4 regions of the Cellulomonas sp. A375-1 genome follow, and region 2 is predicted to be linked to each of the others. Evidence: riboswitches for the same ligand, from Rfam matches in the RefSeq annotation. Region 2 holds a riboswitch; each other region holds the start of a gene.
The links. A riboswitch is a leader RNA that binds a small molecule or an ion and turns the genes downstream of it on or off. The one in region 2 is predicted to bind S-adenosylmethionine.

Region 1 (5,771 bases), on a different contig from region 2:
CTCGGCTCGCCCAACCTGGCCTCGAAGTCGTGGGTGACCAAGCAGTACGACCGCTTCGTGCAGGGCAACACGGCGCTCGCGCAGCCCGACGACTCGGGGGTCGTGCGCGTCGACGAGACCACGGGTCTCGGCGTCGCTCTCGCGACCGACGCCAACGGCCGCTACGGCAAGCTCGACCCGTACACGGGCGCGCAGCTCGCGCTCGCGGAGGCGTACCGCAACGTCGCGACGACGGGTGCGCGCCCGCTCGCCGTGACGGACTGCCTCAACTTCGGCAGCCCCGAGCACCCCGACTCGATGTGGCAGCTCGTCGAGGCGATCCGCGGCCTGGCCGACGCGTGCCAGGTGCTCGAGGTCCCGGTGACCGGCGGCAACGTCTCGCTCTACAACGGCACGGGCGAGCCCGGCCTGATCGACTCGGCGATCCACCCGACGCCCGTCGTCGGCGTGCTGGGCGTGCTCGACGACGTGGCCGCCGCGGTGCCCTCGGGCTGGACCGCGCCCGGCATCGCGGTCTACCTGCTCGGCACGACGCGCGCCGAGCTCGACGGCTCCGCGTGGGCCGACGTCGTGCACGACCACCTCGGCGGCCTGCCGCCCGCGGTCGACCTGGCGGCCGAGCGTCGTCTCGGCGCGGTGCTGCAGAACGCGGCGCGCGACGACCTGGTGGACGCCGCGCACGACCTGTCGGAGGGCGGTCTGGTCCAGGCGCTGCTCGAGTCCTCGCTGCGGTTCGGCGTGGGCGTGCGCGTCTCGCTCGACGCGCTGTGCGAGCGCGACGGCGTCACGCCGTTCGAGGCGCTGTTCTCGGAGTCCACGGCGCGTGCGCTGGTCGCCGTGCCGCGCTCGGAGGAGGTGCGCTTCGCCGACCTGTGCGTCGCGCGCGGCGTGCCGGCACTCAAGCTGGGCCAGACGGCCGACGTCGCGACGGGCGACGAGGAGGCGGGCCCCGCCGTCGAGGTCGAGGGCCTGTTCACGATCCCGCTGGCCGAGGCCGGCGAGGTCTTCGAGGCGACGCTCCCGCGCCACTTCGGCTGACCACCCCTGCTCGGACGAAGCCCGCGGTGCCGCTCGGTGCGGCCCGCGGGCTTCGTCGTCCCTGCGCGCGTCAGGGTCGTGCGGGGTCGCCCGACGATAACCCGACTTATTCAGTCCAGATTGTGGGACCGACGGGATGCGCCGTTGACTCCGTCCGGCCCCACCCCTAATTTCTGACCAACGCAGTCCGGATTGTCGGTCTGCGGACAGAGGTCATGAGCTCCGACGCGTAGCCCCGGCTGGTCGGACGGCAACCCTCCCGCGCGGCGGGGTGCCCCGGGTGAGGACCTGGCTCGAGCGGCACCCGCCGTCCGAGCAACGCGCCAGACCCCGGACAGGGGACGAAGGAGACCGCACGCATGAGCACGAGGAGCCTGACCGCGGACGTCCGCGCCACGCACCTGTGCACGCGCTGTCGCGTCAGGTGCGCCGCCGAGAGCTGTCGCTGAGACGACGTCCCGCGCACCGGGGCCCGCGGGCCACACCGCTCGTCGCCGGCGCTGACCGGCGCTGACTGGCGCCGTCCTCCCGGACCGCGCCCGTCTGGGCGGGCCACGCCGGCGCCGGCGACCTTCCCACCCACCACCTGACGGCCCCAGCCGTCCGGTCCTGCGCGCGTGCGCCGACCGCGGCGTCCTCGCCGACGGCAGGCGGGCCCGCGGCACGCCACGGACCACCGATCACCCGCCGCGCACGCGGCCTCGAGATGGAGCCCTTCGATGTCCCAGCACTCCCACCCTCGCTCGCGCTCGGACCGCACTCGGTCGGTGCACCTAGGCGTCGACCTCACCGACGCCGGTGCGCACCCCGCCGCCTGGCGCACGCTCGGCTCGCAGGCGCAGCGGCTGTTCGACGCGCAGCGCCTGGACGCCCTCGTCGCGACCGCGCAGCGCGGCCTGCTCGACCTCGTCGCGTTCGACGACGCGTTCTCGCTGCAGCCCGTGACCCGCCACGGCGTGCAGGGACGGCTCGACGCCGCGCTCGTCGCCTCGCGCCTGGCGCCCCGCTCGGCGGGCATCGGTCTGGTGCCGACGATCGACACGACGCACACCGAGCCGTTCCACGTCTCGAAGGCGGTCGCGACGATCGACCACGTCAGCAGGGGGCGCGCCGCGTGGCAGGTCGGCTGGTCGACGACGCAGCAGGCGACGGACGCGTTCGGGCGCAAGGCCGCGCAGGACGAGGTCGACGCGATCGACGAGGCGGGCGAGGTGATCGACGTCGTCGGCCGGCTGTGGGACTCGTGGGAGGACGACGCGGAGATCCGGGACCAGGCCACGAGCCGGTTCGTGGACCGCGACAAGCTGCACCACGTCGACTACGAGGGCATCCGGTTCGCGGTCAAGGGTCCGTCGATCACGCCGCGGCCGCCGCAGGGCCGGCCGCCGGTCGTGGTGACGGCGACGAGCGACGAGGCGCTCGCGTTGGCCGCGCGCCGGGCCGACGTGGTGCGCCTGCGCGCGACGAGCCTCGACGACGCGCTCGCCCAGCGCGCGCGGCTGGACGACCTGGCGGGCGACGCGGGCCGCAGCACCGACGAGGTGCGCGTGCTCGTCGACACGTACGTCGTCCTGGCCGACGACGAGTCGAGCGCGCGTGCGCGCCTCGAGCTGCTCGACGACCTCGAGCCGTCGTCGTGGGCGACGGACTCGCTCGTGCACGTGGGGACGGCCGGTGCGCTGGCCGAGACGATCGAGACGTGGGTCGCGGCGGGTGCCGTCGACGGCTTCCACGTGCGGCCGTCGTCGCTGTCCACCGACCTCGACGTGCTTGTCCACCGGGTCGTGCCGATCCTGCAGAGCGCAGGACTGTTCCGCACCGCCTACCCGGGTCGCACGCTGCGCGACACGCTCGGTCTGACGCGTCCCGCCAACGTGTTCGCCGCGACGGCCTGAGGGCGGGGCCATGACGACGCGACCGCGCAAGCAGATCCACCTGGGCATCCACTTCCCGGGGGTCAACAGCACGACCGTCTGGAGCGACCCGGACTCGGGTAGCCAGATCGACTTCGACTCGTTCGAGCACCTCGCGACGCGCGCCGAGGCCGCCAAGCTCGACTTCTTCTTCCTCGCCGAGGGTCTGCGCCTGCGCGAGCACAAAGGGCGCATCCACGACCTCGACGTCGTCGGCCGGCCCGACACCCTCCCCGTGCTCGCGGCGATCGCGGCGGTCACCGAGCGCATCGGGCTCGCGGGGACGATCAACACGACGTTCAACGAGCCGTGGGAGCTCGCGCGGCAGTTCGCGACGCTCGACCTGCTCTCCGGTGGTCGCGCCGCGTGGAACCTGGTGACGAGCCCGGACGCGTTCACGGGCGAGAACTTCCGGCGTGGCGGGTACCTCCCGTACGCCGAGCGGTACGAGCGCGCCGCGGAGGTCGTGCGGGTCGCCCGCGCCCTGTGGGACTCGTGGGACGACGACGCGGTGCTCGCGGACACGGCGACCGGCCGGTTCCTGCGCGACGCCGGCGTGCGTGAGGTGGTGCACGACGGCACGCACGCGCAGGTCCGGGGGACGTTCACGACGCCGCGCGGGCCACAGGGTCATCCGGTGCTGTTCCAGGCGGGCGACTCGGCGCAGGGCCGGGACTTCGCGGCACGCACCGCGGACGTCATCTTCTCGATGCACTCGACGTTCGAGGCGGGCCGTGCGTTCTACGACGACGTGCAGGCGCGCCTCGTCGCGAACGGCCGCACCCGTGGGGACCTGAAGATCCTCCCGGCGACGACGGTCGTCATCGGCCAGACAACCGACGAGGCGCACGAGCGCGCCGAGCACATCCGGCGGCAGCAGGTCTCCGGCCCGACCGCGATCGCGTTCCTCGAGCAGGTGTGGGGCCGTGACCTGACGGCCTACGACCCGGACGGCCCGCTGCCGGAGGTCGATCCCGACGTCGAGAACATCTCGATCACGCGCGGTCGGGTGCGCCACACCACCGACCCGCTCGCGGTCGCCCGCGCGTGGCGTGAGCAGGCCGAGGCGAACCGCTGGTCGATCCGCGACCTCGTGATCCGCACGACGACCCGCGGCTCGTTCGTCGGAACGGCGCAGCAGGTGGCCGACGACCTGGACAGGCACGTCCAGGAGGACGCCTCGGACGGCTTCATCCTCGTCCCGCACCTGACGCCGCACGGCCTCGACGACGTGCTCGACCAGGTGATCCCGCTGCTGCAGGAGCGCGGCTCGTTCCGCTCCGACTACACCGGCCCGACCCTGCGCGACCACCTGGGCCTGGCCCGCCCCGATCCGGCGTCGCAGCACGCGGCGGCCGAGCTCACCGCCTGACCGGACCAGCGCTCTGCCCGTTCATCCCCCGGCCTTCGGGCCCCTCGAGAGGACATCATGACCAGCACCGTCGACCGCCGCCGCACCCGCTACCGGGTGCTGGCCGCCTCCTTGCTCGCCCCCGCCCTGCTGCTGGCCGCCTGCTCGTCGGGCAGCGGCGACCCCGCGGCCGGACCCGCGACGTCCGCGACCTCGACCCCGGATACGGCCACCGCGACCCCGGGCGGGACGCTGCGCTTCGCGCTCGGTGCGTCGCCGTCGGGCGTCGACCCGCAGCAGGTCGGCTCGAACGTGAGCATCTACATCGCGCGCCAGCTCGCGGACTCCCTGACCGACCAGGACCCGGCCACGGGCGAGATCGTGCCGTGGCTCGCGACGAGCTGGGACGTGAGCGACGACCTCACGACCTTCACGTTCCACCTGCGCGACGACGTGACGTTCTCGGACGGCACCCCGCTGACCGCGACCACGGTCAAGGCGAACCTCGACGCGCTCGCGGGCCCGCTCGGCGCGTCGGCGCCGCTCGCGGCGAGCTACCTGGGCGGCTACACCGAGACGCGCGTGGACGACGAGCACACGGTCACGGTCGTGTTCGGCGCACCGAACGCGCAGTTCCTGCAGGCCACGTCGACCGTCTCGCTCGCGATCCTGTCCGACGCCACCGCGACGGCCGACCCCGCCGCACGGCTGCAGGGCGAGGTCGTCGGCTCGGGCCCGTTCGTGCTCGAGAGCTACACGCAGGACCAGGGGGCGGTGATCACGCGGCGCGACGGCTATGCGTGGGCCTCGGAGGTCTCGCGGAACCAGGGCGAGGCGTACCTCGACCAGATCGACTTCACGGTGGTCCCGGAGTCCGGGGTCCGCGCGGGCGGACTCGCGTCCGACCAGTTCGACGCGGTGGGTGACGTGCTCCCGCAGGACGTCGCGCAGGTCGAGGGCGCCGGGGGCTCGGTGCTCACGCGCACGAACCCGGGCGTCACGTTCGTCCTGCAGCCCAACGTGACCGTCGCGCCGCTCGACGACCCGGACGTCCGCCAGGCGCTGAACGTGGCGATCGACCGGCAGCAGCTCGTCGACACGGTGCTCTCGGACGCGTTCAGGCCCGCGACGAGCGTGCTCGCCTCGACCACTCCCGGGTACACGGACCTGTCCGACGACCTCGCGTTCGACGCCGCGAAGGCCGAGCAGCTGCTCGACGGCGCGGGCTGGACGAAGGGCACCGACGGCATCCGCGAGAAGGACGGCGCGAAGCTGAGCGTCGACGTGGTCTACGCACCGCTGTTCACCGGCTCGCAGGCCGTGCTCGAGCTCGCGCAGCAGCAGCTGCGGGCCGTCGGCGTCGACCTGGTGCTGCGCCAGCTCACGCCCGCGGACCAGCAGGCCGTGCTGACCTCGGGCGACTACGACACGTACTACTACAACGTCACGCGCGCCGACGCCGACATCCT
Region 2 (5,771 bases):
GACTGTCGGCGACGCTCGACTCGCTCGACACCTACTGGTCCTCGACGATGTCCGACGCGAGCGCCACCATCCCCGAGGCCGTGGAGTTCACCTCGGCGGTCTCGACGGCATGCGGTCAGGCGTCGTCGGCCTCGGGCCCGTTCTACTGCCCCGGCGACCAGACCATCTACCTCGACCTCGGCTTCTTCGACGAGCTGACCAGCCGGTTCGGCGCCGAGGGCGGGCCGCTCGCGGAGATGTACGTCTACGCGCACGAGTACGGCCACCACATCCAGAACGTCACCGGGGTGTTCGGCCAGGCCGACCGCGGTGGCTCGGGTGCCGAGTCGGACTCGGTGCGCGTCGAGCTGCAGGCGGACTGCTACGCGGGCATGTGGGCCGGCAACGCGGCGACGACGAAGGACCCCGACACGGGCGTGACCTACCTCGAGCCCATCTCGGCCGCCGAGCTCGCGCAGGCGCTCGACGCGGCCGCGGCCGTCGGCGACGACCACATCCAGGAGCAGTCCGGCACGAACGTCAACCCGGACTCCTGGACGCACGGGTCGAGCGAGCAGCGGCAGCGGTGGTTCACGACCGGCTACGAGCAGCGCGACCTCGCGGCGTGCGACACGTTCGCCGCTCGCACCCTCTGACGTCCGGCAGACTCGCCCCATGAGCACCGACGAGAGCGCTGCCCGCGTCGCGGTCTACATCGACTTCGACAACATCGTGATCTCCCGCTACGACCAGGTCCACCGGCGCGGCGCCTTCCAGTCCGACGACGCGCGCAAGTACCGCCTCGACGCCGACGGCGACGTCCCGACGAAGCTGCGCACCGCACGCGTCGACGTCGACGCGATCATCGACTACGCGTCGTCGTTCGGCCGGGTCGTCGTGAGCCGCGCGTACGCGGACTGGTCCCAGCCGGTCAACGCCGGCTACCACCAGCAGCTCATCGACCGGGCCGTCGACCTCACCCAGCTGTTCCCCGTGGGCCCGCGCATGAAGAACGGCGCGGACATCCGCCTCGCCGTCGACGTCATCGAGGACCTGTTCCGGCTCGTGGACGTGACGCACGTCGTGATCGTCGCCGGCGACTCGGACTACATCGCGCTCGCGCAGCGTGCCAAGCGCCTGGGCCGCACCGTGATCGGCGTCGGCGTCGCGGGCTCGACGAGCCGCTCGCTCATGTCCGCGTGCGACGAGTTCGCCGACTACGACGCCCTGCTCGACACGAGCACCACCCCCGAGGACGACGACGCGGACGACGCGCCCCCCGTGGCGCCCGCGACCACCGACGACGCGCCGGAACGCGCGGGTTCGGCAGCCGGGCAGGTCACCGCCAATGACGCTCCGGCTCCCGCCGGGGACCGCGCCGCTCAGCGGCGCGCCACCCAGCTCCTCATGCGGGCCATGCGCCTCATCCACGCCAAGAAGGACGACGAGCCGTGGCTGTCGTACGGCGAGGTCAAGAACCAGATGATGCGCCTCGACCCGGCGTTCGTCGAGCGGCCGTTGGGCTACTCGTCGTTCAGCGACTTCGTCGCGTCGCGCGCGAGCATCGTCGAGATCTCCAAGGAGTCGGCCAAGCACCAGCCCCGCGTCCGCCTGCGCCCCAGCTACCGCTGACGGCGGTGTGACTCCCTGGGTGGACCACACCGCCGTCAAGGCGGCAGCCCTAGGCGCGAACCCGTCCGTCGACCGAGGCGAACCGTGCGCGGACGAGACGCCCTGCCGCTGCGCCCACCGTGCGCGGTGCACGACCGACCGTCGCCAGCGCCTGCACGACCTCGCGGCCCGCGCGGTCCAGCTCCGCACGTGCCCGCGCCCGCCGCGCGCGCGCCTGCTCCGCACGGAGGACCCGCGCGAGCTCGTGGACGTCCGCCAGGACGGCGCTGCGCGCCGCATGGTCCTCGGGCGCGAGGACGCGCAGCCACTCGGCGAACCGCGCGACCCGCGCCCCGGCGTCGCGCGGGACGAGGTCGAACCGCTCGACGTCCTCGTACGCGATGGCCGGGACGAACCCGCCCGTGCCCGGACCCAGGTCGACCACCGGCACACCGAGCATCACCGCACGCGCGAACACAGGGGCCAACCGCTCCTCGCGCGCGACGCGAGCGGCGCGGATCGACGCCCATGCGGCGTCGCCGGGATCCGACGCACCGCCTGCCCGCAGCGGACCGGGGCCCGGCCGACCTGCCCGCGACCGCCCGGTCCCCGCACGGCGCGACACCTCGGACTCCAGCCACGTGCAGTCGTCGCACAGCGTCTTGGTGACCTTGAGGAGCGACTGGCCCCAGTCACCGACCAGGCACGCAGTGCACAGCTCCCCGGTGGTGATGAGGCCGACCCGGTTCCGGGCCGCGTCGGCCACCTTCGCGGGGTCGGGGCGCAGCTCGACGAGACCGTCGGCACGCAGGAACTTCTCACTCATGGGTGTACTCCCCTTCGCACTTCCCGACGGCGGTCGCCGTCGGGCCGGTCTTCCTCCGGGGGCACCGTGCGCGAGTGTGCGCGGTTGCCGGACCAGCACGCGGAGGGCGTATCGCTGGTCGCTCTTGACCTGGGGAGACGCTAACGCGGTGCGCGACGCACCAGCAAGGTGCGACGCCGCACGTCACACGAACGCAGGCGACGCGACTAGACCACCGCCGCGACGTGCTGGTCCTGCCGCGCGAGCAAGCGGGCGAACGGGCCGCCGGCTCGCGCGAGCTCGTCGGGCGAGCCCTCCTCGACGACGCGACCGCGGTCGAGCGCACCGCCTGATCGCCCTGTCGGGGCGCTCCAGCGCCGAACGTCGCGCAGGCGTTGCGTCTCGCCGTCTCTCGGTCTAGCCTGTTTCTCGTTATGGGAAACAGCACAAGTCGAGAAACGCAGGTGGTCGTTGACGCTCTGGCGAGCGTCAACGCGCTGCTTCCTGCGCCCTGGGCACTCACCGCGCGGACCGACGCCGAGACGGTCGACCAGCGCTTCGACGCGGTCGTCGACCTCACCGGACCCGTCGGCGCTTCCGCTCGACTGGTCGTCGAGGCCAAGCGCTCCGCGTCGGTCTCGTCCGCAGCGATCGTGTCCACCCTGCGCGACATCGGACGAGCCGCGGCCCTGCCCGTGCTCTACGCATCGCCATACATCGGTCCGGCACTACGCAAGGCGCTCGCTGCCGAAGGATTCAGCTATGCCGACGCGACCGGGTGGGTTCGGCTCGCCCTCGACGATCCCCCGGTCGTGGTGACCGGCCAGGGCGCCGCCAAGGCTCCCAAGGATCGGGCGAGCAGCGCCGTCACCCGCCTGAACGGCGTAGCGGCGAGCCGCTCGATCCGTGCACTGGCGTCGACAGACGCGCCGGTCGGCGTCCGCGAGCTCGCGGCCGCTGCCGGAGTCTCCCCGGGCTCGGTCTCGAAGCTGCTGGCCACCCTGGTGGCCGAGGGGATCGTCGAACGCGACGAGGCGGGCAAGATCACCTCGGTTCGTCGCCGGGACCTGATCCGGCGCTGGACCCACGACTACTCCTTCCCCTCCACCAACCCCGTCGTGGCGTACTTCATCGCGCCCCGCGGACTGCCCCGCGCCATCGATCGGCTCGTCGACGTCGCGCCCGTCATGCTCACCGGCTCGGCGGCTGCTCGCACGCTGCTGCCCGACGGTGCCACGCCGGTCGCGCCGATGAGGCTGCTCGCCCTGTACGCCACCGATCCTCGAGACCTCGCGCGCAGCCTCGGTCTGATCGACGCCGACCCCACGACGGCCAATGTCGTCATCGCCGCGCCGGCCGACCAGCGCATCCTGCCCGACGACGGCGTGGCCGTTGCGCCGGCGCCTCTCGTCGTCGCCGACCTGCTCACCCTGCCCGGGCGTGCCGACGCCGAGGCAGAGCAGCTCATGGACAGCCTGGAGGCAACCGACCCGGCATGGAAGGACGACGATGGCTCTCGATCCTGAGTACGTGGCAGCCCGTCGCGTCCTGATGGACGCCCTCGACGCCCTCGAGGGACACCGGGACAACCTCGTCCTGGTCGGTGCGCAGGCCGTGTACCACCACACTGGCGACGCCGAGCTGAACGTCCCGGTCATGACCACCGATGCCGACCTCGCCATCGACACCGCCGGCCTTGCCGACGCCCCCGAGATCGGTGAGACCTTGCGAGCGGCCGGGTTCACTCCGGGACCGAACCCCGGCCACTGGGTCGCCCTGAGCGCCGTCGCGGTCGACATCATGGTCGCGCCCCACCAGTCCGGCAGGACCCGACCCTCGGCGCGTGCGGCACATCTCGTACCGCACGACGAGCTCACCGCCCGCATCGCCCACGGACTGGAGCCCGCGCTCGTCGACAACGTCGCCGTCAGGATCGACTCGCTCGACCCGGCAGACGCCCGCACCTTCGACCTGCGAGTGGCGGGCCCCGCAGCGCTTCTGACCGCCAAGGCAATCAAGATCGGTGAACGGCTCGACCAGGCAGCGGCCCGGCCCGACCGGCTCAAGCAGAAGGACGCGCTGGACGCGTTCCGGCTACTGCAGGCCGTTGAGACCGCCGATCTGGTGCGGGGCTTCAGGGCGCACGTGCTCGAGCCGCACGCCGCGACCGCTTCCCGCACGGCGCTCGCGTTCTACCAGGCGCACGCCTCCACACCCACAGGGCTCCTCCCGGAGCTCGCGACCGCGGCCGCGCTCGATGACCCGTCCGTCGCTCCCGCGTTCACGTCGCTCGTGACCGACCTCCTCGAGTCGATGGGAGGGTCGGTGCTCGTCTGACGGACACGCAACTGATCGCGTCGCGCACGAGCATCGTCAAGGTCGTCAGGAGTCGACCAAGCACCTGCGGGGCGTCCGCCTGCTCGCACACGCCCATCACACCGCCGACTCACGACTGACCTCTGCGATGCTCGGGCGGGCGCGAGCAGGGGTGGTGGCCGAAGGCCGCTGGGGACAACAGAAGGCGGTGGACGAATCGTTCGTCGTCCACCGCCTCCGTGGTGTTGCCTCAGATGTTGAAGCCCAGCGCTCGCATCTGCTCGCGACCGTCGGACGTGATCTTCTCGGGGCCCCACGGCGGCATCCAGACCCAGTTGATCCGGAAGCCGTCGACGATCCCGTCGAGCGCCTGCGCCGACTGGTCCTCGATGACGTCCGTCAGCGGGCACGCCGCCGACGTGAGCGTCATGTCGATCACCGCGGTGTTCTGCTCGAGCGAGACGCCGTACACGAGTCCCAGGTCGACGACGTTGATGCCGAGCTCGGGGTCGATGACGTCACGCATGGCCTCCTCGACGTCGGCGACCGTCGTGGGCGACGGGCTCGACGGCGTCGTGGCCGGCGGTGTGGTGGGGGTGCTCATGCGTCCTCCCTCTCGGTGCGGGTCGCACCGGTCTTGATGAGCGCGTCGTTCAACGCGACCCAGCCGAGCAGGGCGCACTTGACGCGCGCCGAGAACTTGCCGACGCCCGTGAAGGCCGCCGCGTCGCCGAGGGCCTCCTCGGCGTCCTCGTCGTCCAGGCCCTGGCCCTTGGACTGCATGAGGTCGCGGAACGAGCCCGCGAGCCGGTCGACCGTCGTCAGCGGCTGGTCCACGACGAGGTCGTGCAGCACGGAGACCGATGCCTGCGAGATCGAGCAGCCCTGGCCGTCCCAGCGCACGCCCCGCACGACGCCGGCGTCGTCGACGTCGACCTGCAGCGTGACCTCGTCGCCGCACGTCGGGTTCACCTGGTGCGACTGCGCGGTGTGCGCGCCCGTCACCGCGTCCCCGAGGCCCCGGCCGTGCGGGTACTTGGCGTGGTCCAGGATCACCTGC
Region 3 (5,771 bases), on a different contig from region 2:
TCGCCGCGCTGCAGCACCGGCTCGCGGGGCGTGCGCAGGACGCGGTCGACACGGCGGTGCGGTCCGCGCTGCGGCAGGCGATGCGCGAGGCGGGTCTGGTGGCCGACGACGCGGGCCGTCCTGCGCCGCGCGGGCGTGGGCGGGACGACGAACGGCGTCGGCCGGGCGGCGGGGGCGGCGCGGTGCCGGGCAGCTCGTCGGACCGCGCGGGTGCGTCCGCGGGCGCCGGGGGATCGTCGGGAGCCTCGTCGGCTGCGGGCTTGTCGTCTGCGGGTCCGTCTGCTGCCGGCTCGTCGGCGGGGGGCCCGTCGGGTACGGGCTCGTCGGCCGCGGGGTCGCTCGTGGAGGGTGTCACGCGGAGCGGGCTCACGACGTGGCCCGACGACCTCACGCTCCCCGAGGTGGTCGAGGTGCGCTCGGGCGCGACGCTCGTGCGCGCGTTCCCCTCGCTGGTCGAGGAGCGCGCGGGCGGACCGGCGACGGTCTCGGTGCGCACGCTCGCCGACGAGTCCGCGCGCCCGGCCGCCGCACGCGCCGGGCTGCGACGCCTGCTGCTGCTCGACATCGGGCTCGCCCCGGCGCGCGTCACGTCGCGCTGGAGCGGCGCGCAGGCGCTCGCGCTGGCCGCCAACCCCTACCCCAGCCGCGAGGCGCTGGTCGAGGACGTGCAGCTCGCGGCGATCGACGCGCTCGTCGCCGAGCACCTCGGCGCCGGGACGCCGCGCCGCGCCCCGCAGGATGTCCGCGACGCCGCGCAGTACGCCGAGCTGCGCACGTGGCTGCGCGACCGGCTCGAGGACCGGGTGCACGCGCTCGTCGGCACGCTCGTCGACGTGCTCACGGCCTGGCGCGAGCTCGAGGTCGACCTCAAGGGCACGACGAGCCTGGCGCTGCTGGCCACCGCCTCGGACGTCCGGGCGCAGGCCGGCGGCCTGGTGCACGCGGGCTTCGTCGTCGAGACGGGTGCCGACCGCCTGGTGCACCTGCCGCGCTACCTGCGCGCGGCCCGGTACCGACTGACGAAGGCCGCGGAGAACCCCGCGCGCGACGCGGACCTGGCGTGGCAGGTGCGTGACCTCGAGGACGCGCTGGCCGCGGCGCCCGGTGCTGACCCGGCACGCCGGGCCGAGGTCCGGTGGCAGATCGAGGAGCTGCGCGTGAGCCTGTTCGCGCAGCAGCTCGGCACGCCGACGCCGGTCTCTCCGCAGCGCGTCCGCAAGCTTCTCACCGCGCTGTCCTGACGCTCCGCCGAGCCACCGCAGCCCCGCCTCGATCACTAGAAACCCCACGACCCGGCGCCTGCTCGCCCCTCCCCCCGCTGTACCTGGAGCAGACCCTGGGTCGCGGATCGGAGAGACGACGACCCAGCGCCTACTCGCGCATCCCACCGCCCGAGCCGGAGCACACGCTGGGTCGCGGGTCGGAGAGACCACGACCCAGCGGCCACTCGCGCATTCCGCCGCCAAAGCCGGAGCAGACACTGGGTCGAGTCGGGTCGGGTCGGGTCGAGCCGCGGCGGGTCGCGTCGGGGCCGGTCGAGTCTGGGCGGGGGCGGGGGTGCGGCGGGGGTGACCGCTCGTCGTCCACAGGTTGTGTCGAAGAGGCCACGCGTGTCGGTGCCACGGGCCAGACTCGCCCCATGGCTGCATCCCCACCTGACGCGCTCACACCTGACGCGCTCACACCTGATGCCCGCACGCCCGATGTCCGCACGCCCGATGTCCTGAGCGCACTGCTGGCGCCCGCGAGCGCACCCGAGCCGCCTCGGGTCAGCGGGCGGTGCTTCGGGGACGGGGACCCACTGTACGAGCGCTACCACGACGAGGAGTGGGGCGTCCCCGTGCACGGCGAGGCGGCGCTGTTCGAGCGGATCGCCCTCGAGGGGTTCCAGTCCGGGCTCGCGTGGATCACGGTGCTGCGCAAGCGTGAGTCGTTCCGGGCGGCGTTCGCGGGGTTCGATCCGGAGGTCGTCGCGGGGTACGACGAGCACGACGTCGAACGGCTGCTGGGGGACGCGAGCATCGTGCGGAACCGCCAGAAGATCGAGGCCACGATCGCCAACGCCCGCGCGCTGCTGGACCTGCACGCGTCCGGTCGGACGCTCGACTCGATCTTCTGGTCGTTCGCGCCGGACCGCTCCCAGCACGTGCGCCCGGCGTCGTGGGCGGACGTCCCGGCGGCCACGCCCGAGTCGCGCGCGCTCGCCCGCGAGCTCAAGTCGGCAGGGTTCCGGTTCATCGGGCCGACAACCGCCTACGCGGCGATGCAGGCGTGCGGACTCGTCGACGACCACCTCGTGACCTGCCCTTGCGCACCCCACTGACCCGGTTGCCCCGGGCGCGGCCGCCGGTCCCGGGACACGTGTCCGTCGCGGCGGCGTGTGCTCCGCTCGGGTGATCGCTGCGCCGGGACTTCGCCTGATCGAGGACCGCGGCTACAGTTCCGCGCATGACCGAGATGCCCGACCCCGAGATGCGGCTCGAAGCCGTTCTCGGTGCGCGGGAGGCCATGGCCGGTGCCCAGGCACCGGACGCCGACGTGCTCGAGGCCGTCGAGGCGGGCCTGCTGTCGGTGGCCGGCGGCGCCCTGAACTGGGGCGAGATCCCCCACCAGCGCCCGCGCCCGCTCGGCTGACCTCCGCGCCCCGGGCCGCACCAGCAAGGGACGCGATCGCCCCCTCGCGTTCCACGACGGCCGACGCAGTCGTGGACTGTCCGCTCTGCGACCCGCCGGTCTCACAAAGTGAGAACTCGTGGTCAGCATGTGGGCTCCCGGCCTACGATCACGACAACCATCCAGAGCGGCCGAGAGACCTGGCTCGTTGACGCCGCAGCAACCCCCCTCCGCGACGAGGGTGTGGGTGCTTCCGCCAGGACCGATGGAGTCGACATGTCGCAGACCTCGTGTCTGAACGGTCCGTCCGCGTGAGCGCCGCGACCGCAGTCCCGCCCGTGGCCGCCCCGCGGCCCTCCGACGCGCTCGCCGCGCCCGGCGCCACCACGACGACCGAGACGCGCGCCGTGACCGGCACGCACGTCGCGCCGTCACCGCGTCCGCTGGGCAGCGTCGACCGCCCGACGATCTCGTTCGAGCTCTTCCCGCCGCGCAACCCGCAGGCCGCCCCGCGCCTGTGGGAGACCGTGCGGGCGCTCGAGTCGGTGCACCCGGACTTCGTCTCGGTGACCTACGGCGCCTCGGGCAAGACGCGCGAGACGTCGCGCGCGCTGGTGTCCCGGCTGCTCCAGGAGACGTCACTGTCGCCGATCGCGCACCTGACGTGCGTCGGGACGAGCCGCGAGGAGATCACGACGATCGTCGAGGAGTTCCTCGACGAGGGCGTCCGCTCGTTCCTCGCGCTGCGCGGCGACCCGCCCGTCGGCCAGGACGACTGGCAGGCGCACCCCGACGGCCTGGCGACCGCGAGCGAGCTCGTCGGGCTGCTGCGCGAGATCGAGAGCCGCCGGTGCACGGCGAGCCCGGCCCAGGCAGTGCGGGCGCGGGTGCGGCCGCTGTCGGTCGCGGTCGCCGCGTTCCCGCGCGGCAACGCGGCGACGGGCGGCACGCGAGCGCAGGACGTGGCCTCCCTGCTGGCCAAGCAGGAGGCGGGCGCGGACTTCGCGATCACTCAGGTGTTCTACGACGCCGAGGCGTACCTCGGGCTCGTCGCCGAGGCGCGCGAGGCCGGCGTGGTCATCCCGATCATCCCGGGCATCATCCCGGCGACCGACCCGGCGCGCCTCGAGCGCGTGCAGGCGCTCACGGGCGTCCCCGTGCCCCGCGCGCTGCTCGAGACGCTCGCCTCGGCGGACGACGAGCGCGAGCGGCACCGCCGCGGGATCCGCGCGGGCGTGGACCTCATCAACGGGATCCTCGACGGCGGCGCACCGGGCGTGCACCTCTACACGTTCAACACCCACGGCGCCGCGCTCGACCTGCTCGAGGGCGCCGACCTGGACGGCCGCGGTCGCGACTGACGCCCGTCGTCGGCCCGCCCGCACCCACGCACGACCCGAGAACCACGCACCACCCGAGCACCACCCCAGAACGTCAGTCCCCTGCACGACCACGACACCGAAGGCTGGACCCTGATGAGCGAGACCCCGCAGTTCCCGACCGGCTCCGTGCTCGGCTACCCGCGCATCGGGCCGCGCCGCGAGCTCAAGAAGGCCATCGAGGCGTTCTGGGCCGGGCGGTCGACGGCCGACGAGGTCGAGGCGACCGCCGCGCAGCTGCGTCGTCGGACGCGTGACCGCCTGGTCGAGCTCGGCCTGCCGAAGGACGTCCCCGCGATCCCGAGCGCGTTCTCGTTCTACGACCACGTGCTCGACGCGAGCGCGGTCGTCGGCGCGATCCCCGCGCGGTTCGCCGACCTGGTCGACGAGGACGGCGCACTCGACCTCGCGGGCTACTCGACCGTGGCGCGCGGCCGCGGCGACGACCTGCCGCTCGAGATGACCAAGTGGTTCGACACGAACTACCACTACCTGGTTCCGGAGATCGGCCCCGAGACGACGTTCCGCTACGCGGGCACGCGTCCGGTCGCGGAGTTCGTCGAGGCGCTCTCCGAGGGCGTGCTCACGCGCCCTGTGATCGTCGGTCCGGTGACCTACCTCGCGCTCGCGAAGGCCACCGAGGGCGCACCCGCGGACTTCTCCCCGATCGACCGCCTGCACGACCTGCTGCCGGTCTACGCCGACCTGCTGCAGGACCTCGCCGCCGCGGGCGCCACGTGGGTGCAGCTCGAGGAGCCGGCGCTCGTCTCGGAGAGCATCGACGTGCCGGTCGAGCGCCTGCTCGCCGCGACCGTCGAGGCGTACCGCGCGCTGAGCACCGACCTGACCCGTCCGCAGCGGCCCGCGATCTTCGTCGCCGCCCCGTACGGCGACCTGGGCGCGGCGCTCCCGGTGCTGGCCGCCACCGATGTCGAGGCGATCGGCCTGGACCTGGTCAAGGGCGCTGCGCCCGCCGAGGCCGTCCCGGGCCTGGAGACCAAGACGCTGGTCGCGGGGGTCATCGACGGGCACAACATCTGGCGCGCGGACCTCGACGCCAAGCTCCAGGTGCTCGAGCAGCTCGAGGTGCTGGGCGCCGCCGCCGTCACGGTCGGCACGTCGACGTCGCTGTTCCACGTGCCGCACGACACGGCCGACGAGCCGGACCTGGACCCCGCGCTGAAGAGCTGGCTCGCGTTCGCCGACCAGAAGGTCGCCGAGGTCGTCACGCTCGCCGAGGGCCTGTCGGAGGGCCGCGAGGCGATCCACGAGCAGCTGCTCGAGGCCTCCGACGCCGTCGCCTCGCGCCGCGGTGCGCCGGGCGTCGTGCGGCCCGAGGTCCGCGAGCGCACCGGCTCGTTGACCGAGGACGCGTTCCACCGCGGGGACTTCGACGACCGCAAGATCGCCCAGGCCGCGCGCCTCAACCTGCCGCCGCTGCCGACGACGACGATCGGCTCGTTCCCGCAGACGCCTGAGATCCGCAAGGCCCGCGCCGCGCACGGCAAGGGCGAGCTGACCGACGAGCAGTACGTCGAGGAGATGAAGGCGGAGATCCGCCGCGTCGTCGAGCTGCAGGAGCGGATCGGCCTGGACGTGCTGGTGCACGGCGAGCCCGAGCGCAACGACATGGTCCAGTACTTCGCGGAGAACCTCGACGGGTTCGCGGTCACGCGCAACGGCTGGGTGCAGTCGTACGGCTCGCGCTGCACGCGTCCGTCGATCCTGTGGGGCGACGTCTCGCGGCCGAAGCCGATCACCGTCGACTGGACCACGTAC
Region 4 (5,771 bases), on a different contig from region 2:
CATCCTGGGCCGGCTCGCCCCCGCGGCGGTCGCGAACGCGCGCGCCGAGGCCGTCGAGCTCACCGTCGCGCTCCAGCAGGACGAGCCCGGCGCGACGCTCGAGGCGTGGGACTGGGCGTACTACGCCGAGCGCGTGCGCTCGCAGGCCCGCTCGCTCGACGAGACGGCCCTGCGGCCGTACCTCGAGCTCGACCGGGTGCTGCACGAGGGCGTGTTCCGCGCCGCGACCGCGCTGTACGGGCTGACGTTCGCGGAGCGCACCGACCTCGTCGGCTACCACCCCGACGTGCGCGTCTTCGAGGTCTTCGACACCGACGGCTCGGGTCTCGGCCTGTTCCTCGCGGACTACTGGACGCGCGAGTCGAAGCGCGGCGGCGCGTGGATGAACAACCTCGTCGACCAGTCGACGCTGCTCGACGAGCCGCCGGTCGTGGTCAACAACCTCAACATCCCGAAGCCGCCCGACGGCCAGCCCACGCTGCTGACGTGGGACCAGGTCACGACGATGTTCCACGAGTTCGGTCACGCGCTGCACGGCCTCCTCTCGGCCGTGCGCTACCCGTCGCAGTCGGGCACCGAGGTGCCGCGCGACTTCGTCGAGTACCCCTCGCAGGTCAACGAGATCTGGGCATGGGAGCCGCAGGTGCTGCAGGCGTTCGCGGTGCACCACGAGACGGGGGAGCCGATGCCCGCGGCGTGGGTCGAGACGCTCCTGGCGGGCCGCCAGGACGGCGAGGGCTTCCGCACCACGGAGTACCTCGCCGCGGCGCTGCTCGACCAGGCCTGGTACCGCCTGTCGCCCGACGAGGTGCCCACGGACCCCGACGACGTCGAGGCGTTCGAGGCCGCGGCGCTCGAGGGTGCGGGGGTGGCGTTCGCGCCCGTGCCGCCGCGCTACCGCAGCGCGTACTTCAACCACGTGTTCTCGAGCGGCTACTCGGCGGGCTACTACTCCTACATCTGGTCCGAGGTGCTCGACGCGGACACGGTCGAGTGGTTCCGCGAGAACGGTGGCCTGCGCCGGGAGAACGGTGACGCGTTCCGTGCCAAGCTGCTGGGCCGGGGCGGCTCGATCGACCCGCTCCAGGCGTTCCGCGACCTGCGCGGCCGTGACCCGCAGATCGAGCCGCTGCTGGTGCGTCGCGGCCTGACGGCGGCCGCCACGGTCTAGCGGCGGAGTCGTCGTGCGCGGGCGGCCCCGCTGCCGTCGGGGGCCGTCCGCGCGCGCGGGTACGGTGGGCGCGTGCCGACGACCGAGCCCCGCAACCCCCAGCCGACCGCCGCCGACGAGGTCGTGGACATCTGCCGCGACCTCATCCGGTTCGACACCTCGAACTACGGGGACGGCTCCGGGCCGGGGGAGCGCGCGGCCGGTGAGTACACGGCGACGCTGCTGAGCGACGTCGGGCTCGAGCCCGACGTGTTCGAGAGCGCGCCGGGGCGCACGAGCCTCGCGGTGCGGATCGAGGGCGCGGACCGCAGCCGGCCGGCGCTCGTCGTGCACGGTCACCTCGACGTGGTGCCCGCGCAGGCCGACGACTGGACGGTGGACCCGTTCGCGGGCCACGTCGACGGCGACCTGCTGTGGGGCCGCGGCGCGGTCGACATGAAGGACATGGACGCGATGATCCTGTCGGTCGTGCGGCAGATGGCGCGCGAGGGCCGCAAGCCGGCGCGCGACGTCGTGCTGGCGATGTTCGCCGACGAGGAGGCCGGCGGCACGTACGGCGCGCACTGGGCCGTCGACCACAAGCCCGAGATCTTCGAGGGCGCGAGCGAGGCGATCAGCGAGGTCGGCGGCTTCTCGGTCACGGTCGCCGGGCGGCGTGCGTACCTCGTGCAGACGGCCGAGAAGGGCCTGGCCTGGCTGAGGCTCGTCGCCGAGGGGCGCGCGGGCCACGGCAGCCAGGTCACGCCCGACAACGCCGTGACGCACCTGGCGGAGGCAGTCGCGCGGATCGGTCGCCACACGTGGCCGCTCGAGCTCACGCCCACGGTCCGTGCGCTGCTGGAAGGCGTCGCGGACCTCACCGGGTTGCCGTTCGACCCGTACGACGAGCAGGGCATCGACGCGCTGGTCGCCGCGCTCGGCCCCGCGAGCAGGTTCGTCGGCGCGACCCTGCGGCACACGTCGAACCCGACGCAGCTCACCGCGGGCTACAAGGCGAACGTCGTGCCCGGACGCGCGGAGGCCGCCGTGGACGGTCGCTTCCTGCCGGGCCGCGAGGACGAGTTCCGCGCGACGATCGAGCGGCTCGCCGGCCCGCACGTGCGCATCGAGGACATCCACCGCGACGTGGCGCTCGAGGCGCCGACGACGGGCTCGCTGGTCGACGCGATGACCGACGCCCTGCTCGCCGAGGACCCCGGGGCCGCCGTGCTGCCGTACATGCTCTCGGGCGGGACGGACAACAAGTCGCTCTCGCAGCTGGGGATCACGGGCTACGGGTTCGCGCCCCTGCGCCTGCCCCCGGACCTCGACTTCGCGGGCATGTTCCACGGCGTCGACGAGCGCGTGTCGATCGACGCCCTGAAGTTCGGCACGCGCGTCCTGGACCGGCTCCTGTCGACCTGCTGACGGGCTGTGCCCGCTGGGGCGTCGTCGTCGCAGGCGGGCCGGCGGTCAGTCGAGCGTGCTGCGGACCCGCAGGATCTTGCGCCGCAGCCAGACGCGTCGCTCGCCACCCACGTAGAGCACCGACCGGGCCAGCTCCCAGCGCCCGTACTCGGCGTGCTCGACGAGCATGCGCTGGACGTCGTTGCGGCTGGTCGTCCGGGGGAGGACCAGGACCCGGTACTCGTACTGCCCACCCTGCGCGACCCAGTCCCGGCGTCGCTGACGCGTCTCGACGGTCATCCGCCACCCTCCCGTTGCCGACTCGCGTGGCGCCCATTGTGCACCGCGTCGCGGGGTGCCGTGCGTACGCCGAGAGGCGGGTCGCACGCTGCGGGGGAGTGGTGGCGGCCCTCGGTCCTGCCGGGCACCCCGTCGCGGCGGTACCGTTCGGACATGACCGTCGACCCCCGTGCCGCGCTGGACCGATTCGTCGCAGCGCTCGAGGCGCACTACAACGCTGTCGTCGCGCGCCAGGGCGAGGACGACCCCGCGGTCGACGACGCGTACGACGTCCTGGCCGACGCCTTCGAGGTGTACGACGACGCCCTCGGGACTGTCCACGGTGAGGCCACGCCGTTCTACCTCGCCGAGGAGGACGACGAGGACGACGACTTCGACGACGACGTCGAGGGTGGCGACGACGAGTCCGAGGACGCCGAGGGCGACTGGGCGGGCGACGACGAGTACGACGAGGTCGAACCCGCGCGCTGACCCCGCGGCGCCGCACGTCAAGGGTGCGAGCGGGAGGTCCCCACGGTGCGGCCGAACGGGTGACAAGCGTCTCGGAGTGCGGACCACCGGGTCCCGGTTGTTGACACCGCGCTCCCGTCGTCACTAGAAAGAGCCTGCAAGGAAAAAGCGACCGGTATAGTCGGCATAAGCCGATCCGGTCGTGGAAGACCAGGTCACGAGCGTCTCCGACAAGCCCCGGCTGGGAGACCGGCAACCCTCCGTCCGTGGTGGGGTGCCCCGGGTGAGGACCAGGCCGTCGTGCGCGTGCACGACGGCAAGCACGGGCGCCGCGGGATCGGCGCCTGCCGACGACGAGGAGCACGGGCGTGAGGTGTGCGAACGAGCACCGACTCCGTCGATGTTCCTGCGCTGCCTTCTGACGCACGTCGTCACCTCGGTGCGCGAGGCCTCGTCCCGCGCGCCGCACGCCCTTCCCCCTCCCTGAGCACTCCCTGACCGTCCCCGGTCGTGGGAGCTGCCCTCGCACGATCGGAGCACCCCGTGAACGTCTGGGACGCCGCAGCGCTCGCCGTCACCGTCGGCCTGTTCGCCGGCCTGTTCGCCCTCGCACGCAAGCGCGTGAACTTCAGCGTGCTGACGTTCGTCGGGCTGTTCCTCGGCGTCGCTGTCGGCGTGGTGTTCCGCGACCACGTCGAGTACGTCCAGCCACTCGGCCGGGTCTACGTCAACCTGCTGCTGACCATCGTGGCCCCGCTCGTGATCGTCTCGATCCTGTCGAGCATCACGTCGCTGGGCTCGACGTCGCAGCTGCGGACCATCGGCGGACGGTCGGTCTACTGGCTGCTCAGCCTCAACCTCGTCGCGATCTTCCTCGCACTCGGCACGGCGCTGCTGGTCGGGCTCGGCAAGGGCGCGCACCTGGGCACGCAGGACGTGGACACCCGGTCGCTCGACTCGGTCCAGCAGCCGTTCACGTCGGTGTTCATCGGCTTCTTCCCGACGAACATCGTCAAGGACGTGTCCGAGAACAACATCATCCCGATCATCCTCGTGAGCATCCTCGTGGCGGTCTCGTGCTCGCTGGTGGCCGACAAGAACCCGCAGAAGGTCGCCCCGTTCAAGGCGTTCGTCGAGGCGTCACGCGAGATCATCTACCGCGCGGTCGGCTTCGTCATCAGCCTCACGCCCTACGCGGTGCTCGCCCTCACGGCGTCGTTCACGTCGACCGTCTCGGCGGACACGAGCCAGCTCTGGCCGCTGTTCACGCTGCTCGTCGTCGCGTTCGTCGTCTGCTTCGCCCACACCTACCTCGTGAACGGCGTGTTCCTGCGGGTGTCCGCGAACGTGAGCCCCGTCGCGTTCTTCCGCCGGATCTTCCCCGCGCAGCTCACCGCGTTCACGACGCAGAGCAGCGCCGGGACGCTGCCGCTCACCACGAGCCTGCTCCGGGAGCGCGTCGGCGTGCCCGCCGAGATCGCGGGTTTCACGGCGCCGCTCGGCACGACGATCGGGATGCCGGGCTGCGCCGGGATCTGGCCGGTGCTCCTGGCCGTGTACAGCGTCAACGCACTCGGCATCCCGTACGGGCTCGGTGACTACGCGGTGCTGGTGCTGCTCGGCCTCGTCGTCTCGATCGGCACCGCGGGCGTGCCCGGGACCGCGACGGTCACCGCGACGACCGTGCTGGCCGCTGCGGGGCTCCCGCTCGAGGTCATCATCCTGACGCTGCCGATCAGCGCGCTCGCCGACATGGCGCGGACCACGAACAACGTGACCTCGGCCGCGGTCGCCGCGACCATCGTCGCGCGCAAGGAGGGCCGCCTGGACGACGCGATCTTCCGCTCCTCCGTGGACCGGTCCGTCGACCTCGGGGAGCCCGTGACGCCGGAACGCTCGAACCCGGCGTCCCCGGCGACGACCGACGACGACGCCCTCTGGGGCGGCGTGCCCGTCGGCGCGTGCGCGATCGAGCCCAGCCCGCGCGTTCCCGTCGGCTCCCGCTGACCCGCCCGCACCCGTCCTCGCCCCCCGTGCCCCCGCACCCCCTTCCCGTAGAAAGCGCCCCCTCGTGAACCCTCTTCTCCAGCTCGGCCGCCGGAGCCTGCCCCTGGTCGCGGCGCTCGTCGTCGGCGTGATCGCCCTCGGCCTGCCGGTCCTGCAGGCGACCCGCGCGAGCGCGGCCACCGTCGAGTGGGTCGATGGCGGCGACGACCAGCACTGCCTCCAGGACGACAAGGGCGCCGCGCTCGTCAACCTCGCCGAGGACAAGTGGTGCCAGCCGATCCCGACGTGCCACGAGTACGACGGGAAGAACCCCAAGTACAAGGGGCGCATCGTGCAGAGCAGCGCCAGCACCGGGATCTGGCAGGGCGCGGCCGACGAGGTGCTCTACGCGGACAACCTCCCGTCCGACTACAACCTGACGCCGACCCCGACGAAGTCGCCCACGCCGAAGCCGTCG

Region 1: linked by a shared signal. The riboswitch ahead of CWIS_RS06080 (LLM class flavin-dependent oxidoreductase) and the one ahead of CWIS_RS08285 (hypothetical protein) in region 2 are both predicted to bind S-adenosylmethionine.
Region 3: linked by a shared signal. The riboswitch ahead of CWIS_RS16360 (methylenetetrahydrofolate reductase) and the one ahead of CWIS_RS08285 (hypothetical protein) in region 2 are both predicted to bind S-adenosylmethionine.
Region 4: linked by a shared signal. The riboswitch ahead of CWIS_RS14150 (dicarboxylate/amino acid:cation symporter) and the one ahead of CWIS_RS08285 (hypothetical protein) in region 2 are both predicted to bind S-adenosylmethionine.

The regions. Positions count from the first base shown of each region.
Region 1 is NZ_LFKW01000051.1:47,957-53,727, forward strand. Features, by position in the region: gene purL (phosphoribosylformylglycinamidine synthase subunit PurL) at 1-1,038, shown strand, start outside; SAM riboswitch class IV at 1,250-1,367, shown strand; gene CWIS_RS06080 (LLM class flavin-dependent oxidoreductase) at 1,806-2,933, shown strand; gene CWIS_RS06085 (NtaA/DmoA family FMN-dependent monooxygenase) at 2,944-4,323, shown strand; gene CWIS_RS06090 (ABC transporter substrate-binding protein) at 4,381-5,771, shown strand, end outside.
Region 2 is NZ_LFKW01000075.1:4,473-10,243, forward strand. Features, by position in the region: gene CWIS_RS08275 (neutral zinc metallopeptidase) at 1-635, shown strand, start outside; gene CWIS_RS08280 (NYN domain-containing protein) at 655-1,611, shown strand; gene CWIS_RS08285 (hypothetical protein) at 1,661-2,416, opposite strand; SAM riboswitch class IV at 2,428-2,546, opposite strand; gene CWIS_RS08290 (helix-turn-helix domain-containing protein) at 2,830-3,921, shown strand; gene CWIS_RS08295 (hypothetical protein) at 3,905-4,732, shown strand; gene CWIS_RS08300 (metal-sulfur cluster assembly factor) at 4,962-5,315, opposite strand; gene sufU (Fe-S cluster assembly sulfur transfer protein SufU) at 5,312-5,771, opposite strand, start outside.
Region 3 is NZ_LFKW01000152.1:13,068-18,838, reverse strand. Features, by position in the region: gene CWIS_RS16375 (DUF3418 domain-containing protein) at 1-1,241, shown strand, start outside; gene CWIS_RS16370 (DNA-3-methyladenine glycosylase I) at 1,640-2,323, shown strand; gene CWIS_RS16365 (hypothetical protein) at 2,449-2,634, shown strand; SAM riboswitch class I at 2,789-2,885, shown strand; gene CWIS_RS16360 (methylenetetrahydrofolate reductase) at 2,925-3,974, shown strand; gene metE (5-methyltetrahydropteroyltriglutamate--homocysteine S-methyltransferase) at 4,089-5,771, shown strand, end outside.
Region 4 is NZ_LFKW01000133.1:17,649-23,419, reverse strand. Features, by position in the region: gene CWIS_RS14170 (M3 family metallopeptidase) at 1-1,171, shown strand, start outside; gene CWIS_RS14165 (M20/M25/M40 family metallo-hydrolase) at 1,244-2,578, shown strand; gene CWIS_RS14160 (DUF5703 family protein) at 2,624-2,857, opposite strand; gene CWIS_RS14155 (hypothetical protein) at 3,011-3,328, shown strand; SAM riboswitch class IV at 3,521-3,636, shown strand; gene CWIS_RS14150 (dicarboxylate/amino acid:cation symporter) at 3,851-5,314, shown strand; gene CWIS_RS14145 (fibronectin type III domain-containing protein) at 5,379-5,771, shown strand, end outside.